3 regions of the Kitasatospora sp. NPDC092286 genome follow, and region 3 is predicted to be linked to each of the others. Evidence: riboswitches for the same ligand, from Rfam matches in the RefSeq annotation. Region 3 holds a riboswitch; each other region holds the start of a gene.
The links. A riboswitch is a leader RNA that binds a small molecule or an ion and turns the genes downstream of it on or off. The one in region 3 is predicted to bind thiamine pyrophosphate.
Positions count from the first base shown of each region.

Region 1 (5,803 bases), on a different contig from region 3:
TCGCGCACGCGGCGGCCGCCCTGGAGCTGCTCCAGGCCAGCGCGCTGGTCCACGACGACCTGATGGACCGCAGCGACACCCGGCGCGGCCTGCCCTCCGTCCACCGCCGCTTCGAGGCCCTGCACCGCGAGAGCGGCTGGCGCGGCGACCGCGAGCAGTACGGCGCCTCCGCGGCGGTGCTGCTCGGCGACCTGCTGCTGATCTGGTGCGACGAGCTGTTCCTGCGCTCGGGCCTGGAGCCGGCCGCGGTGCTGTCCGCCAAGCCGGTGTTCGACCTGATGCGGACCGAGGTCATGGTCGGCCAGTACCTGGACGTCCTGGAGCCGGTCGCCGGCGACTCCGCCGACGCGGGCGCGCTGGAGCGGGCCCAGACCGTCCTGCACTACAAGTCGGCCAAATACACCATCGAGCGGCCGCTCCAGATCGGCGCGCTGCTCGCCGGCGCCGGGCCCGGGCTGGTCGAGGCGTACGGGGCGTTCGGCCTGCCGCTGGGCGAGGCGTTCCAGCTCCGGGACGACCTGCTGGGCGTCTTCGGCGACCCGGCCGTCACCGGCAAGCCGGCCGGGGACGACCTGCGCGAGGGCAAGCGCACCCTGCTGGTGGCGCACGCCATGCGCGGGCTGTCCGCGGCCGACGCCCGCCACCTGGACGAGCGGCTCGGGGCACCGGACCTGGCGACCGAGGAGGTCACCCGGCTGCGCGCGCTGGTGGAGCGCAGCGGCGCGCCCGGGCTGGTGGAGCGGCGGATCGAGGAGCTGATGCGCCAGGCGCTCGGCGCGCTGGAGGCGGCGCCGCTGGCGGACGAGCGGGCCCGCGAGGTGCTGCTGGCGCTGGCCGAGGCCGCCACCGTCCGCAAGTACTGACCGGTACCGGGGGGTACGGCGGGCGGGTACGGGCGGACGGCGGCGGGCCCGGCGGGGTCAGGCCCGCAGCCGCCGGGACAGCTCGGCGGCGGCCGCCCGCGGGTCGTCCGCGCCGGTGATGGCGCGCACCACCACGATCCGGCGGGCGCCGGCCGCCAGCACCTGGTCCAGGTTGCCGAGGTCGATGCCGCCGATGGCGAACCACGGCCGGTCGGTGTCCCGCGCGGCCGCGTACGAGACCAGGCCGAGGCCCGGCGCGTGGCGGCCGGGCTTGGTCGGGGTCGGCCAGACCGGCCCGGTACAGAAGTAGTCCACGCCGGGCTCGGCGATCGCCGCGTCCACCTCGGACTCGGCGTGGCAGGACCGTCCGATGATCACGTCCTCGCCGAGGATCGCCCGGGCGGCCGGCACCGGCAGGTCGTCCTGCCCGAGGTGCAGCACGTCGGGGCGGGCGGCGTGCGCGACGTCGGCGCGGTCGTTGACGGCCAGCAGCCTGCCGTGGCGGCGGCAGGCGTCGGCGAAGACCTCCAGGGCCGCCAGCTCCTGCCTGGCCTCCAGGCCCTTGTCCCGCAGCTGGACGATGTCCACCCCGCCGGCCAGCGCCTCGTCCAGGAACTCGGCGAGGTCGCCCTGCTCGCGGCGGGCGTCGGTGCACAGGTAGAGCCGGGCGTCGGCGAGCCGCCGGCGCGGGGTGTCCGCCGCCATCAGATCAGCATCGCCTGGGCGCGGCGCTTCACCTCGGTGCCGCGGTTCTCACACAGCGCCTGGATGGGGCTGCCGGGCAGCGACGGGTCCTCGGTGAAGAGCCACTCCAGGATCTCCATGTCGTTGTACCCGCAGTCGCGCAGGACGGTCAGGGTGCCCGACAGGTGCTTGACCAGGCCCTGGCCGTCGATGAACGCGGCAGGCACCTGCAGCGACTTGTTCGGGCCGCGCCGGACCGCGATCAGCCCGCCGCTGCGGACCAGGTCGCGGACCTCGGTGACCCGCACGCCCCACTGCTCCGAGATGTCGGGCAGGTACATCCACTCGGAAACGAGGGTTTCAATCTTGCTTTCGATCTCACTCACGCCACCAGACTGCCACCTCCACGGCCCGCCGCGCACCACTCACCACCCGCCGCACACCCGTCACAGGTCCGTCGAGCACCGGGGCGGCCGCCCGCGGGCCCCGCCGCGCTACCCGGCAAGCGCCGACTTCAGCGGCACCGCGGGGTCCGCCGCCAGGGCCGGGTCCAGCGCCGTACCGCGCTCGATCAGCCGGCGGCCCTGGGCGAGGTCGCGCGGACGGTCCACCGCGAGCAGGGCGCGCGGCACACCATCGCGCAGCCAGAGCACCGACCAGGACGGCTCCCCGGGTGAACCGCGCCACAGCGGCTCGTCACCGGCCCCGTGCCGCCCGGCGTACTGGACCATGCGGCCGAACTGCTCCGACCAGAAGTACGGCACCGGATCGTAGGGCGCCTGCGCGCCGAGGACGGCGGCGGCCGCCGCCGCGCCGGACTGCAGCGCGTGGTCCCAGTGCTGGACGGCCAGCCGGACGCCGGAGCGCGCCGACGGATAGCTGACGCAGTCCCCCGCGGCGAAGACGCCGGGCAGGCTGGTGCGCAGCCGCTCGTCCACCAGGACGGCACCGGCCGCGTCCAGTTCGACGCCGGAGCCGGCCAGCCAGCCGGTGGCCGGCCGGGCGCCGATCCCGACCAGCACCTCGTCGGCCGGCAGGTGCGAGCCGTCCGCCAGCAGCACCGCGCCGGGCTCCACCGCCGCGACCCCGACGCCGCAGCGCAGGTCCACCCCGGCCTCGGCGTACCAGGCGGCCATCGCCCGGCCGATCCCGGCGGGCAGCGCGCCGGGGACGGGCGCCGGGCCCATCTCGACGACCGTGACCTCGCACCCCGCCGCCCGGGCGGCGGTGGACACCTCGGCGCCGATCCAGCCCGCGCCGACCAGCACCAGGCGCAGGCCCGGCCGGAGCAGGGCACGCAGCGCCAGCGCGTCGTCCAGGGTGTGCAGCAGGTGCGCGCGCTCGGCGCCGGGCAGGGCCCGCGGGGCGGCACCGGTGGCGATCACCAGCGTGCCGTACGGCAGATCGCCGGCGTCGGTGTGCAGCACCCCGGGGGTGAGGCCGGTGGCGCGGCGGCCGGTGAGCAGTTCGACGCCCAGGTCCGCGAAGTCGAGGTCGAGGGTGGTGGCATCGGCCTTGCCGAGCAGCACCTCCTTGGAGAGCGGCGGCCGGTCGTACGGCGCGTGGGGCTCCTCGCCGACCAGCACGATCCGCCCCCGCCAGCCGCCCTGCCGCAGCCCCGCGGCGCACTGCGCCCCGGCCAGCCCGGCCCCGACCACGACCACCTGATCCGTCCCGCTCAGCTCTGCCACGCCGTCACTGTACTCAGCGGCGGCCGTCCGTCCGGGCCCCACCCGGGCTCGGGTCCACCCCTCGTACGCGCCTTCGGCCGGGGCGGGACGCGGAGTTAAGGTGGTGGCACCAATTCACGGGAGCCCGGCGGACCGGGCTGAGAGGCGGGCTGACACGGCCTGCGACCGTCCGAACCTGATCCGGGTCATACCGGCGAAGGGAGAGCAGCGACTTTGACACGCTTGGCCAAGGGCGCGCATGCCGACGTCCTGGTGATCGGCGGGGGCATCATCGGCCTCGCCGTCGCCTGGCGCGCGGCCCGGCGCGGGCTGGGGAACATCGTGGTGATCGACCCGGCGCACGGCGGCGGCGCCGCCCGGGTCGCGGCCGGCATGCTCGCCCCCGTCACCGAACTCCAGTACGGCGAGGAGCCGTTGCTCCGCCTCGGGATGGCATCCAACGAGCGCTATGCCGCCTTCGCCGCCGAACTCACCGAGGCGAGCGGCGGCCAGGACACCGGCTACCGCCAGTGCGGCACCGTCGCCGTCGCCCTGGACTCCGACGACCGCGCGGAACTGCGTGAACTGCACGCCTTCCACCAGCGGCTCGGCCTGGACTCGCACTGGCTCACCGGCCGCGAGGCCCGCAGGCTCGAACCCATGCTCGCCCCCGGCGTCCGGGGCGGTCTGCACGTCACCGACGACCACCAGGTGGACGGCCGCCGGCTGGTCAGGGCGCTGGTCCTCGCCTGCGAGCGGGCCGGCGTCCTGCTGCACCGCGCCGAGGCCACCGAACTGCTGGTCGAGAACGACCGCGCGGTCGGCGCCCGGCTGGACACACTGGAGACCGTCACCGCCGACCGGATCGTGCTCGCCGCCGGTCCGCACAGCCACCGGCTGCCCGGCCTGCCCGAGGGCGTGCTCCCCGCGATCCGCCCGGTGAAGGGGCAGATCCTGCGGCTGCGGGTGCCCGAGCCGTACCGGCCGTTCCTCTCCCGCAACGTGCGCGCGGTGGTGCGCGGCCGGCACCTCTATCTGGTGCCCCGGGAGAACGGCGAGCTGGTGATCGGTGCCACCAGCGAGGAGCAGGGGTACGACACCACCGTCACCGCCGGCGGGGTGTACGAGCTGCTGCGCGACGCGCACGAGCTCGTCCCCGGCATCACCGAGCTGCCCCTGGTGGAGACCTCCGCCGGACTGCGCCCCGGCTCCCCGGACAACGCCCCGCTGATCGGTCCGACCGCCCTGCCCGGCCTCGTCGCCGCCACCGGCCACTACCGCAACGGCGTGCTGCTCACCCCGGTGACGGCCGATCTGGTCGCCGAGTACCTGACCACCGGCGAGACGCCCGCCCTGGCGGCGCCGTTCACCCCCACCCGCTTCTCCCCCGCCCGCTCCACCACGAAGGCCCCCGCATGAGCGAGATCGCACTGACCGTCAACGGCGAGCCCCGGCAGGTGCCCGCCACCACCACCCTCGCCGAGGTGGTGGCCGCGCTGAGCGCCGCCAACTCCGGCGTCGCCGCCGCGCTCAACGAGACCGTGGTGCCGCGTGGTTCGTGGCCGCGGACCCGGCTCGCCGCGGGTGACCGGATCGAGATCCTCACCGCCGTCCAGGGAGGCTGACCATGGCGGACGACCTGCTGGACATCGCCGGGACCACGTTCGGCTCCCGGCTGATCATGGGCACCGGTGGCGCGCCCAGCCTGGAGATCCTGGAGCAGGCGCTGCGGGTCTCCGGCACCGAGCTCACCACGGTGGCGATGCGCCGGGTCGACGCCACCACCCAGGGCTCCGTCCTGGACGTGCTGGTCCGCAACGGCATCCGGGTGCTGCCCAACACGGCCGGCTGCTTCACGGCCGGAGAGGCGGTGCTGACCGCCCGGCTGGCCCGCGAGGCGCTCGGCACCGACTGGGTGAAGCTGGAGGTCATCGCGGACGAGCGGACCCTGCTGCCCGATCCGATCGAGCTGCTGGACGCCGCCGAGACCCTGGTCGACGACGGCTTCACCGTGCTGCCGTACACCAACGACGACCCGGTGCTGGCACGGAAGCTGGAGGACGTCGGCTGCGCGGCGATCATGCCGCTGGGCTCCCCGATCGGCTCCGGCCTGGGCATCCGCAACCCGCACAACTTCCAGCTGATCGTGGAGAGCGCCCGGGTCCCGGTGATCCTGGACGCGGGCGCCGGCACCGCCTCGGACGTGGCGCTGGCGATGGAGCTGGGCTGCGCCGCGGTGATGCTGGCCTCGGCGGTGACCCGCGCCCAGGACCCGGTGCTGATGGCCGACGCGATGCGGCACGCCGCCGAGGCCGGCCGGCTGGCGTACCGGGCGGGCCGGATCCCGCGCCGCTTCCACGCCGAGGCCTCCTCGGCCATGGCCGGCCGGGCCGACCTGGACACCCGCGAGCACCCGGCGTTCTGACCCGGGCGCGCCGGGGCGTGTCACAAGCCGGGCACAGAGGCCCCGGGCGCGGTGTCGCCCGGGGTCCCGCCCCGGCCCGCGCCACTAGAATCACCGGGTGGACATGGCATTGCACGACCCGCTGATCGGTACCCTGCTCGACGGCCGGTACCGGGTCGAGC
Region 1 is NZ_JBIVRD010000034.1:52,794-58,596, forward strand. Features, by position in the region: gene ACIQIB_RS28940 (polyprenyl synthetase family protein) at 1-863, shown strand, start outside; gene thiE (thiamine phosphate synthase) at 921-1,568, opposite strand; gene ACIQIB_RS28950 (Rv2175c family DNA-binding protein) at 1,568-1,933, opposite strand; gene ACIQIB_RS28955 (FAD-dependent oxidoreductase) at 2,042-3,238, opposite strand; TPP riboswitch at 3,345-3,457, shown strand; gene thiO (glycine oxidase ThiO) at 3,452-4,636, shown strand; gene thiS (sulfur carrier protein ThiS) at 4,633-4,842, shown strand; gene ACIQIB_RS28970 (thiazole synthase) at 4,845-5,642, shown strand; gene pknB (Stk1 family PASTA domain-containing Ser/Thr kinase) at 5,746-5,803, shown strand, end outside.
Region 1: linked by a shared signal. The riboswitch ahead of thiO (glycine oxidase ThiO) and the one ahead of thiC (phosphomethylpyrimidine synthase ThiC) in region 3 are both predicted to bind thiamine pyrophosphate.

Region 2 (5,803 bases), on a different contig from region 3:
AGTCGCCGACGTTGACCTTGTCGGAGTCGGCCAGCGGAAGCGGGGTCAGCTTGTCCCCCTTCGGGGGGTTGTCCAGCTTGACCACGGCCACGTCGTAGCCCTCGGCGCGGCCGAGCACGGAGGCGTTGTAGGAGCTGCCGTCGGCGAACTTGACGGTCAGTTTGCCGCCGTTGGAGGCGGGCGCCACCACGTGGTTGTTGGTGAGGATGTGGCCCTCGGTGTCGAAGACGAAGCCGGTGCCGGTGCCGGACTCGCCGTTGCCCTGCGCCTTGATGGTGACGACGCTGGGCAGCGCCTTCTGCGCGATGCCGGCGACGGAGCCGGGGGCGGGCTCGTTCTTCTCCGGGCTGTTGGCCTGCACGGTGGTGCTGCGGCGGTCGTTCGCGGAGCTGGCGCTGTTGTCGTTGCGGTCGGCGATGGTCACGCCGAGCGCGCCGCCGGCCACACCGGCGACCAGGGCGACGGCGGCGATCAGGGCGACCAGGCCGCCGCGCTTCTTGCGCGGACCGCCGGGGCCGGACGTACCGGGGTACTCGGGCGGGTAGCCGAGCGGGCCGCCGGGGTGGCCGGGACCGCCGGCGCCGCCGGCCGAGGAGTCGTGCGGGCCCCAGCCGCCGAGCGGCTGGCCCGCGCCGAAGGGGTGCTGCTGCGCGGGCGGGCCCGCCGGGGCGCCGTACGGGTCATGGGCCGCGGCGGGCGGGGCACCGTACGGGTCGTGCGCCGCGGCGGCCGAGGCGCCCGTGGTGGCGTACGGGTTGACGACGGGCGCCGTCGGCAGGGCCAGGGCCTCGGCGAGCGCCGGGGCGGGCGCGGCCGGCGGCCCCGCCGGGGCGGGCGGCACGACCGGCGGCGGGGCGTCGATGTACCCCGGGCCGGGGTGGCCGGCCTCGACCGGGGCGGGCGCGGACACGGGAGCGTCGGCAGCCGCGGCCGCGGCGGGTGCCTCGGCCGGCGCCGGGGCGCTGATCTTGCTGAACGCCAGCGTCGGCGTGGATCCGCCGGCCGCCGGAGCGGCGGGCGCGGCGGGCACCGCCGGTGCCACGTCGGTGGTGGTCCGGTCGGCGGGCGCCTGTGCGGGGGTGGCAGCGGCGGACGCGGACTGCTGCGCCGGACCGTCATGAGCGGGACCCACCACCCCCTGGCCGCCGGAGGGCTGTTCCCCCTGCGGCCCGGTGGACCCAACCTCGCGCTCGGTGCTCACGGACGACCTCCATAGCTGACAGGACCAAGAAGCATAGTTTTTCGCACACTCGATTCGATTGCCGTAAGGACCCTTCTGAAGAAGTCATAAGAATCCTTAGCCAGGCCCGACGGCCCCGTCCGGAAACCCGGCCGAACGCCCCCGAACCACCACCCCCACCGGCCGCTCGCCCACCGCCGCCGGATGTCCCTCGCGGCCGGGGCGCCCAGCGCCTGGCCTTGGCGTTCACCCCCGTGCCGGTTAGCCTGTCGCTCACAACTGACACGCGGGAGCTTGGACCTTCCCAGGCTGAGAGTGCGCTGGTCGACCGTACGCCACGACGTCCGTGGGCGGACCGTCGAGGGGGCGCTGACCGCCGGAACCTGTCCGGGTAATGCCGGCGTAGGGAGTATCGGCCATGCCGCCTGCTTCGCCATCCTCTTCTTCGGGCGCGCCCGCGTCCAAGGGTTTCTCCGAACCGTCCACGACCGTTCACTCCGACGCCGGTCCCCCCGTGCCCGGTTCCGCCGCCGTGCCCGGCTCCCCCACCGCGACCGGCGCCGCCGCGGCCACCGCCGTCCTGGACCGGCCGGACCGGTCCGAGCGGGTCGAGGCGCCGCTCGTCCTGGACACCGAGCCGCCGCGCACGCTCCGCTTCCGCGACCACTTCGCGCTCTGGATGAACCTCGGCGTCAGCCTGATCGGCTTCACCACCGCCGCCACCGTGCTGGGCGCGCGGGGCAGCGAGCTCTCCCTGGCCGCCGCCGTGACCGCGATCGCGGCCGGGACCGTGGTCGGCACCGCGATGCTCGGTGTGGCCGCCCTGATCGGGGCCCGTACCGGCGCACCGGCGATGGCGAACCTGCGCGGGCTGTTCGGGACGAAGCTCTCGTACGTGCCGACGGTGCTGAACATCGTCCAGTGCATCGGCTGGGGCGTGTACGAGCTGCTGGTGATCGCGATGGGCGCGCAGACCGTCGTCCACACCGAGGGCTACCGCTGGGCCTTCGTCCTGCTGGCGGGCGCGCTGACCACCGCGCTGACCATCTGGCCGCTGGGCTCGATCGCGGTGCTGCGGCGGTTCGTCGCCGGGGCGGTCGCGGTCGCGATGGTGTACTTCACCGTCCAGCTGGGCCGGCACGGCGTGCCGGACCCGGGCGCGGGCAACTGGCACGGCTTCCTGAAGGCCACCGACGCGATGATCGCGGTGTCGATCTCCTTCGTGCCGCTGGCCGCCGACTACACCCGGCACTCGCGCACCCCGCGCGCCGCGTTCTGGGGCAGCTTCTCCGGCTACACCGTCGCCCAGGTCTGGTGCTACGTGCTGGGCCTGATCGCGCTGCTGCAGTCCGGCGGCGACCCGGACCGGATCTTCGACTCCTTCCTGGGCGTCTGGGCCGGCTGGGCGTTCCTGCTGGTGCTGGTCCTGCGCGAGACGGACCAGTCCTTCGCCAACGTGTACTCGACCGCGATGTCCGTCCACAACCTGCTGCCCAGGGTGGACCGCCGGGTGCTGACCGGCGGGACCGGGCTGCTGATCACGGTGCTGGCTCTGCAGATCACCGAGTTCACCGACTCCTACTACGCCTTCCTGGGCCTGATCGGCTCGGTGTTCGTGCCGATGTTCGCGGTGCTGGCGGTCGACTACTTCCTCGGCGCCGGCCGGCGCGGCTGGAACCTCTCCGCCGACGCGCCGTCCCGCCGGCTGATGCTGCTGCCGTGGGCGCTGGGCTTCGTCGTCTACCAGCTGATCGCGCCGACCGCGATCGCCGGCTGGTGGACGGACTTCTGGACCTCCGTCCAGGAGGCGCTGCACTTCACCCCGCAGGAGTGGACCTCGGCCTCGCTGTTCGGCTTCCTGGTGCCGGCCCTGGCCACCTGGGCGCTCACCCCGCTGACCCGCCGGGACGCGCGGGACTGATCCGCCCCCCCACGCGAAGACGGCCCCTCAGGTTGGGGCCGTCTTCGTTTTCGCGTCACTTCCGCCGCCTATCGTGGGACGTGTGACCAGCCCCGACCTCCCCCCGGCGGCGGCGCGCACCGCGCCGTCCGTCCAGGTGATCGCCCACCGCGGATCCTCGTACGCACTGCCCGAGCACACGCTCGCCGCCTACCGGCGGGCGCTCACCGAGGGCGCCGACGCGGTCGAGTGCGATGTCCGGGTCACGGCCGACGGGCATCTGGTCTGTGTGCACGACCGCAGGATCGGCCGGGTCTCGGACGGCCGCGGCACGGTGTCCGCGATGACGCTGGCCGAGCTGGAGGCGCACGACTTCGGCGCCTGGAAGACGGGCGCACCGAGCGCGGACCCGGAGCTGCGGGGCGTTCTGCGGCTGGAGAGCCTGCTGGAGCTGGTCGCGGACTGCGGACGCCCGGTGGACCTGGCGATCGAGACCAAGCACCCGGTCCGTTTCCGGGGCCGGGTGGAGGCCGAGCTCCTGCGGATGCTGGACCGGTTCAAGATCACCGGAGACCCCGCGGACGGCCGCCCGCAGGCCCGGATCATGAGCTTCTCCGCGCTGGCGCTCGCCCGGGTGGCCGCCACCGCGCCGCAGTACCCGAGGGTGTTCCTGTTCGAGCGCGGCCTGCCGCTGCGGGGCCGGCTGCGCCCGGGCGCGACGCTGCCGGGCGGGGCCGGGATCGCCGGGCCCGGCATCGAGCTGGTGCGGGCCAGGCCGCGGCTGGTGACGCGACTGCGCGAGCTGGGCCACCAGGTGCACGTCTGGACCGTGGACGAGCCGGCCGACGTGGAGCTGTGCCTGGAGCTCGGGGTGTCGGCGATCATCACCAACCGCCCGGCCGAGGTCCTCGCCCAGCTCGGCCGGTGAACCAAACCTGCTGCCGACAATTTTTGCCGGAAATTATGCGTTTTCACGACGGAGGGTGAGCACGGAATCACCTGCCGCCCACCCTGGGTCGCGCGGTTTGAAATGTCCGCGCGGGATCGCCCTGCAGTCGTTTCCGACGCATTACCAAGGGGCATCCATCCCTCGGCATACGCTGAAGGAGGTCCGGGGGTGGCGTTGATGGTGGCGCGTGAAGTGCCGACTTCATCGACCATGGCAGTGCCGCACGGCCCAGCGAGTGTCGGGGTCGCACGGCGCCGACTGCGTCGAGATCTGGGCGACCGGGAGATACCCGAACCGGTCATTGATGATGCTGTTCTGATCCTTTCCGAACTGCTGAGTAATGCCTGTCGCTATGCGCGGCCGCTCGGGCCATTGCCCGCGCTCGGCCGCAGCGCCCGGGCGGAGGTCGTGGACCAGGTGCTCGTCGGGGTCCCCACCGCGGGCCAGGGCGCCAGGACGGCCGCGCACCCACAGCCGGACGGCGGCGACGGCGGGGTCCTGGTGCGCTGGCAGATGCACGCGGACGGGATCCTCACGCTGGAGGTCACCGACGGCGGGGCGCAGACCCGCCCGACGCCCGCCGGCCCGTCCCTGACCTCGCGCGGCGGCCGCGGCCTGAGCATCGTCGGCCAGCTGGCCAGCGACTGGGGTGTGCGCGACGCTCCCGGCGAAGTGACGGTGTGGGCGGCACTGCCCGCCCGGGCCCGCCACGCCCGACGGACCGGCGGTGATGCCCGCAGCGCCTGAGCGGGCCGGACCCGCCCGTCCGCGCGCCCCCGCGCCCCGTCCGCGCCCCGTCCGCGCGCGCCGCCACCCACGCCCCGCCCCGACGTGTGTCCACGCGCCGGGGGAACGTCAGTAGGCTGCCCGGAGCACAACACAACCGTCCCCGGGAGAGCCGCACCATGGGCAAGAAGGCCGCCAAGAAGGCGCCGCAGCGCAGCCAGTCCACCACCGCCGCCACGGGCGAGATCCCCGTGGTCGGGGCCCGCGAGAACTGCCCCTGCGGTTCCGGCCGCCGGTACAAGGCGTGTCACGGCCGGGATGCCTCGCACGCCGTGCAGGAGCTGGTGCACCGCCCGTTCGAGGGGCTGCCGGGCGAGGCCGACTGGGTCGCGCTGCGCGAGCTGGTGCCGGCCGCGACGGTGCCGCTGACGCTGGCCGCCGGGGTGGCCGAGGCCGCCAACGGCGAGGTCCCGTCGGTGACGCTGGCGACCGTCCTGCCGCTGGCCTGGCCCGCGCTGCGCCGCCCGGACGGCTCGATCCTGCTCGGCCTGCAGACCCAGTCCGCCTCCGGCGACCTGAGCCGCGACCTCGCGGACGCCCTGGAGCTGGCCCTGGCCACCGAGCCGGGCACCCCGGTACCCGCCCGCCGGACCGTCCCGGGCGGCCGCCGTCTGCAGGATCTGCTGGACCTCGACGCCGGGTTCACGCCGGCCGTGCACACCGGCTTCGAGTTCTGGCTGGAGGACGCCGAGGCCGCCACCGGCGAGGTGGCCGCCTCGCTGGAGCGCGCCAACGCCTCGGCGATCCCCACCGAGAAGCTCGGCAGCGTCGACTCCGCCTACTGGTGCGGCACTCCGGACAAGAACCACCTGCGCTGGGTGATGACGGTGCCGGAGGAGCAGTTGCTGGACGCGCTGGCCCGGCTGACCGCCGCCGACCAGTCCTCGGTCGGCCCGGACACCCGCCTGGTCGGCTCGTTCCGCGCGCACGGGCTGACCGTCCCGGTCTGGGACCTGCCGGTGGCCATGACGGCGGCCGACTGCGAGAA
Region 2 is NZ_JBIVRD010000035.1:6,512-12,314, forward strand. Features, by position in the region: gene ACIQIB_RS29170 (S1C family serine protease) at 1-1,201, opposite strand, end outside; TPP riboswitch at 1,457-1,606, shown strand; gene ACIQIB_RS29175 (purine-cytosine permease family protein) at 1,695-3,101, shown strand; gene ACIQIB_RS29180 (glycerophosphodiester phosphodiesterase family protein) at 3,184-4,008, shown strand; gene ACIQIB_RS29185 (ATP-binding protein) at 4,207-4,776, shown strand; gene ACIQIB_RS29190 (DUF5926 family protein) at 4,935-5,803, shown strand, end outside.
Region 2: linked by a shared signal. The riboswitch ahead of ACIQIB_RS29175 (purine-cytosine permease family protein) and the one ahead of thiC (phosphomethylpyrimidine synthase ThiC) in region 3 are both predicted to bind thiamine pyrophosphate.

Region 3 (5,803 bases):
GACAGCAGCCTCCACTCCCTGCTCGGCCCAGTCGATGCTGGCCCAGTCGTGGCCGGAGAGGTACTGCGTGATCCGACCGCGGTCACGCCACCACTCACGGACCGCCTCCGGCGTCCAGTGCGCGTCACCGTCGCAGCCGTAGCCGAGGAACGGGTCACAGTCGGCCGCCTCGACCAGCCGGGCGACCTCCGCCGGAGTCCGAGGCTGGCGGTAGACGTACTCGGTCAGGTACTCACCGCCGTAGAGGACGTGTTGGGGCGCGGAGATCCGGCCCGTCCGGCAGGTGTCGGTCTCGCCTCCGTAGAAGGGCCCGGGGACGTTGAGCCAGAGACAGTCCTCCCACTTGCCCCGGAACGCCTCTCGGTCCTCGCCAAGTGCTGCCTCAGGATCGAAGTAGAGCGTCATGGGCCGAGCATAGGTCGACGTGTTCCGCCGGCTACCAGGTCCTCCCGAGCCGAGCGCCGTCCCGCGTCGATCGGGACGGCGCTCGTGCGTGGTGTGTCAGTCCGCCAGGGGCAGGTAGACCTTGTTGCCCTGGGCCTTGAACTCCTCGGACATGGCCTTCATGCCCTCGACGGCCTCCTCGTCGTACTCCGGGGAGGGAGCGCCGTTGCCGAACTTCTCATTGATGGATTTGCTGATCTTCATCGAGCAGAACTTCGGGCCGCACATGGAACAGAAGTGGGCCGTCTTGGCGGGCTCCGCGGGGAGGGTCTCGTCGTGGAAGGCGCGGGCCGTCTCCGGGTCGAGGGCCAGGTTGAACTGGTCCTCCCAGCGGAACTCGAAGCGGGCGTCGGAGAGGGCGTCGTCCCAGGCCTGGGCGCCGGGGTGGCCCTTGGCGAGGTCGGCGGCGTGGGCGGCGATCTTGTAGGTGATGACGCCGGTCTTCACGTCGTCCCGGTTGGGCAGGCCCAGGTGCTCCTTGGGGGTGACGTAGCAGAGCATCGCGGTGCCCCACCAGGCGATCATCGCGGCGCCGATGCCCGAGGTGATGTGGTCGTAGCCGGGGGCGACATCGGTGGTCAGCGGGCCGAGGGTGTAGAACGGCGCCTCGTCGCAGATCTCCCGCTGGAGATCCATGTTCTCCTTGATCTTGTTCATCGGGACGTGGCCCGGGCCCTCGATCATCACCTGGACGTCCTTGGCCCGGGCGATCCGGCCGAGTTCGCCCAGCGTCCGGAGTTCGGCGAACTGCGCCTCGTCGTTGGCGTCGGCGATCGAACCGGGCCGCAGGCCGTCACCGAGCGAGAAGGTGACGTCGTAGCGGGCGAGGATGTCGCAGAGCTCCTCGAAGTTGGTGTGGAGGAAGTTCTCCCGGTGGTGCGCCAGACACCAGGCGGCCATGATCGAGCCGCCGCGCGAGACGATGCCGGTCTTGCGGCGGGCCGTCAGCGGGACGTACCGCAGCAGCACTCCGGCGTGGACGGTCATGTAGTCCACGCCCTGCTCGCACTGCTCGACGACGGTGTCGCGGTAGACGTCCCAGCTGAGGTCCTCGGCCTTGCCGTCGACCTTCTCCAGCGCCTGGTAGAGCGGCACGGTGCCGATCGGCACGGGGGAGTTTCGCAGGATCCACTCGCGGGTGGTGTGGATGTTGCGGCCGGTGGAGAGGTCCATCACGGTGTCCGCGCCCCAGCGGGTGGCCCAGGTCATCTTCTCCACCTCCTCCTCGATCGAGGAGGTGACGGCGGAGTTGCCGATATTGGCGTTGATCTTCACCAGGAAGTTGGTGCCGATGGCGGCCGGCTCGACCTCGGGGTGGTTCACGTTGACCGGGATGACGGCCCGGCCGCGCGCCACCTCGGAGCGGACGAACTCCGGCGCCAGGCCCTCGCGCAGGGCGACGAACTCCATCTCCGGGGTCACGATTCCGCGCTTGGCGTAGCCGAGCTGGGTGACTGCGACGTCGCCGCGGCCGCGCAGGGGGCGGCGCGGGCGGCCGGGGAAGACGGCGTCCAGGTTCTTCAGGTTTCCGCCGCGCGGCGAGGTGTGCTTGATCCCGTCGTCCTCGGGGCGGGCCTCGCGGCCGTCGTACTCCTCGACGTCGCCGCGCTGGCGGATCCACGCGTCGCGCAGCGCGGGCAGGCCGCGCCGTACGTCGGGCTCGTACGCCGGGTCGGTGTACGGCCCGGAGGTGTCGTAGAGCGGGACGCTCTTCTCGTTGGTGAGCACGACCTCGCGGTACGGAACGCGCAGGTCGGGGCGGGACCCGTCGCGGTAGGCCTTGCGCCAGGCCGGGGTCGGATAGCCGGTGCCCGCGCTGCTGACGGCGGCGTTCTGGGCAGACTGCGGCTGTGCATCAAAAGTGGTCATCAGACCTTCAACTCCCTACGCCGGCATTACCCGGTCAGGTTCCTGCGGTCGGCGCAGCGTTCGGCACGTCCAGCGACGTCCCGGTCAGCGCCCTCTCAGCCCGGTGCTCCGAGCTCCCGTGTCCGCAGGCGGTATTGCCCGCGCATGACGTCCAACACCGTAGCGAGCCGATCGCGGCTGGTCCAGAGGGGGTCGGTGCCCGGCGATTCGGCCGGCGGGCCCACCGGGGGAGCCCGGCCCGGCAGACTGGCAGTCACACGGGCAGGCGACGAGGGAGGCCGTAGTGGTCGGAAGCACAGGGCGGGTCACCGGTCCGGTCGGAGCCGGTCTGGTCGGCGAGGTGATGGTGCACGTCAGGGAGCGCCAGGGGACGGAGGCCTTCCTGGCCTACCTCGCCGTACCGGGCGACCGGCTGTCGGTCGGCACACCGGTGGTGGTGGTCGAGTACCACCCGCCCCGGACCGTCTATGTGGCACCGGTCTTCCCGTGACACGCTTGTGACAGCCCGTCACGTCACTTCCCTTTCCTTCGAGTTGCCCTGAGCGGACAATCCGAACCGGCGCATCTCATGCGCCGGAAGGGGGAGTTGAACCATGGTGCTCATCATCGCGGGGGCCGTCGTCGCCGCGCTGGTCTTCGGGATCACGCTCTTCAAACTCATGTGGCGGGTGGCGGAGCCCAACGAGGCTCTGATCATCTCCGGCTCCCGGCACCGGACCGAGGGGGTCGGCGACGGTCTGGGCTTCCGGATCGTCACCGGCCGCGGGACCTTCGTCACGCCGGGCCTCCAGGGTGTCCGCCGGCTCTCACTGGACCTCAACGAGGCCGAGCTGAACGTCGAATGCGTCACCTCACAGGGCATCCCGGTCCACGTCAAAGGCGTGGTGATCTTCAAGGTCGGCGACGACGAGGTCTCCATCGCCAATGCCGCCCGGCGCTTTCTCGACCAGCAGAAGCTGATCAGCCAGCGCGTCCACAACGTCTTCGCCGGCCACCTGCGCTCGATCGTCGGCGGGCTCACCGTCGAGGACATGATCAGGGACCGCGAGCGGCTCACCGGGGAGACCAGGGCCGCCTCCGGGCTGGAGATGGAGAAGCTCGGGCTGATCATCGACACCCTGCAGATCCAGGAGATCATCGACCCCACCGGCTACATCAAGAACCTCGCCATCCCGCACGCCGCCGCCGTCCAGCGGGACGCCCGGATCGCCCAGGCCGAGGCCGACCGGATGGCCACCGAGGCGGAGCAGGAGGCCGCCGCGCGCAAGGCCGAGGCCACCCGCAACAGCCAGATCCAGCAGTCCGCCTACCAGGCCGAACGGGACACCGCCAACGCCCGCGCCGAGCAGGCCGGACCGCTCGCCCAGGCCGCCGCCCGGCAGGAGGTGGTCGTCCAGGAGACCAAGGTCGCCGAGCTGGAGGCCCGCCGCAAGGAGCAGCAGCTGCAGATCGACGTCCGCAAGCCGGCCGACGCCAAGGCGTACGAGACCCGCACCAGGGCCGAGGCCGACCGCGACGCCCGGATCTCCGCCGCCCAGGCGCAGGCCCAGGAGACCGAGCTGAAGGCGGCGGCCGAGGCCGGCCAGGTCAAGATCGCCGCCGCGGCCGCCGCGGAGGCCACCAAGCTGCGCGGGCTCGCCGCCGCCGAGGCGACCAGGGCCACCGGGGAGGCGGAGGCCGCCTCCGCCGAGGCCCGCGGTCTGGCGGACGCGGAGGCGACCCGGGCGATCGGGCTCGCCAAGGCCGAGGGCATCCGGGCCCGGGCCGCCGCCCTCTCGGAGAACCAGGAGGCCGTGGTGGCACAGGAGTTGGCGGAGAAGTGGCCGGACATCGTGCTGGCCGCCGCCGAGTCCTTCGGCAATGTCGAGCACATGATCCTGCTGAACGGCGCCGACGGGGTGGGCGAGCTGTTCGCCAAGGCCCTCACCATGGGCGGCACCGGCCTCGGCCTCGCCCGGCAGCTGCTCACCACCATGCACGGTCCGGAACAACCGGCGGCTCCGGCGCCGGGGCCGAAACCGGGGCCGGTCCAGCAGGTGCCGATCGAGGACCGCGCGGTGACGGAGGCCCGGGTCCGACGGTCGGCGGACGACAGCTGACGGATGACAGGTAACGGATGACGACTTTCAACATTCGTTTTCTGTTATCTGTTATCTGTTAGTTGTCGGTTGTCCGCCGCCACCAGAACGACCGGCGCCCGCACCCCACGCAGGGGGTACGGGCGTCCGGGGTCCGTACGGGTCAGCTCTTGGCGGCCTTCTTCACCAGGATCACCACGGCGGCGGCGATGCCGACCACCACCAGCAGCTTGATGACCACGCTCAGCAGGGCGCCGACGACGCCGAACACGAACCCCACGATGTTCCAGGCCAGGATCAGCACCAGCACCGGGACGACGATGTTGCGCACCCAGGAGGGCAGCGACTTCCAGAACTCAGCCATGTCCGTTCCTTCTCTCCCCTCGGGGCCGGCTGCCGTCCGGTGCCGCATCCCGTTTGCTTTCGATACTTCGATCGTACGGGGCCGCAAGTGCCGGAACGAGAGCCAACGGCCCGGAGAGAACCCCGAGATCACCCCGACTCCGACCCCCGGGGGCTCCCCTGAGGATCAGACCGGCCAGGAGGATCAGACCGGCCAGGTCTCGCCACGCCAGGCGGCGTCCCAGAACATCCACTCGTAGCGCGAGGTGGTGGTGAAGTGCTCGACCACCCGGCGGCGCTCCGCCGGGGAGATCTCCTCGCCGAGCCGGTCGGTGAGCGCCAGCACCCGCCGCACCACGGCCTGGAACGTCTCGTCCCCGTAGGTCGCGATCCACTTCGCGTAGAGCGGGTCGGGGGAGCCCTTGGCGAGCAGTTCGTCACCGACCCGGGCATAGATCCAGTAGCAGGGCAGCACCGCGCCGACGGCCTCGGCGAAGGAACCACCGTAGACGGTCGCCAGCAGATAGCTGGTGTAGGCCCGGGTGGTGGGCAACACCGGTTCCGTGGCGGCCTGTTCGGCGCTGGCGCCGAAGGCCTCCATGAACTCGGCGTGCATGCCCTGCTCGGCCGCCAGCGCCCCGACCGCGTCGTCGGCGAAGGCCCGCACCTCCTCCTCACCGGGCGCCTTGGCGGCGCAGACGGCGAGCGCGCGGGCGTAGTCGCGCAGGTAGTGCGAGTCCTGGACGACGAAGTGGCGGAACGCCTCCCGGGGCAGGGTGCCGTCGGTGAGGCCGCCGATGAAGGGGTGGTCGAGGATCTTGGCGTAGACCGGTTCGATCGCCGCCCAGAGTTCTTCCGTCAGGCTCAGGCTCATACCCCGACCCTAACCGGGCCCCGGATCAGTCCTCGGGCGGGGAGAACACCACGAGCACCCGCAGTTCCTCGGTGATGTGGTGGAACCGGTGCGGCACCCCGGCGGGGACGTAGACGACGGTGCCGCGCGCGACCGTGGCGGTCTCGTCGCCGACGGTCAGTTCGGCCCGGCCGCTGACCACCTGGTAGATCTCGTC
Region 3 is NZ_JBIVRD010000011.1:193,524-199,326, forward strand. Features, by position in the region: gene ACIQIB_RS14215 (ferredoxin) at 1-405, opposite strand, end outside; gene thiC (phosphomethylpyrimidine synthase ThiC) at 502-2,313, opposite strand; TPP riboswitch at 2,309-2,443, opposite strand; gene ACIQIB_RS14225 (hypothetical protein) at 2,597-2,803, shown strand; gene ACIQIB_RS14230 (flotillin family protein) at 2,907-4,412, shown strand; gene ACIQIB_RS14235 (DUF5326 family protein) at 4,555-4,755, opposite strand; gene tenA (thiaminase II) at 4,939-5,607, opposite strand; gene ACIQIB_RS14245 (cupin domain-containing protein) at 5,633-5,803, opposite strand, start outside.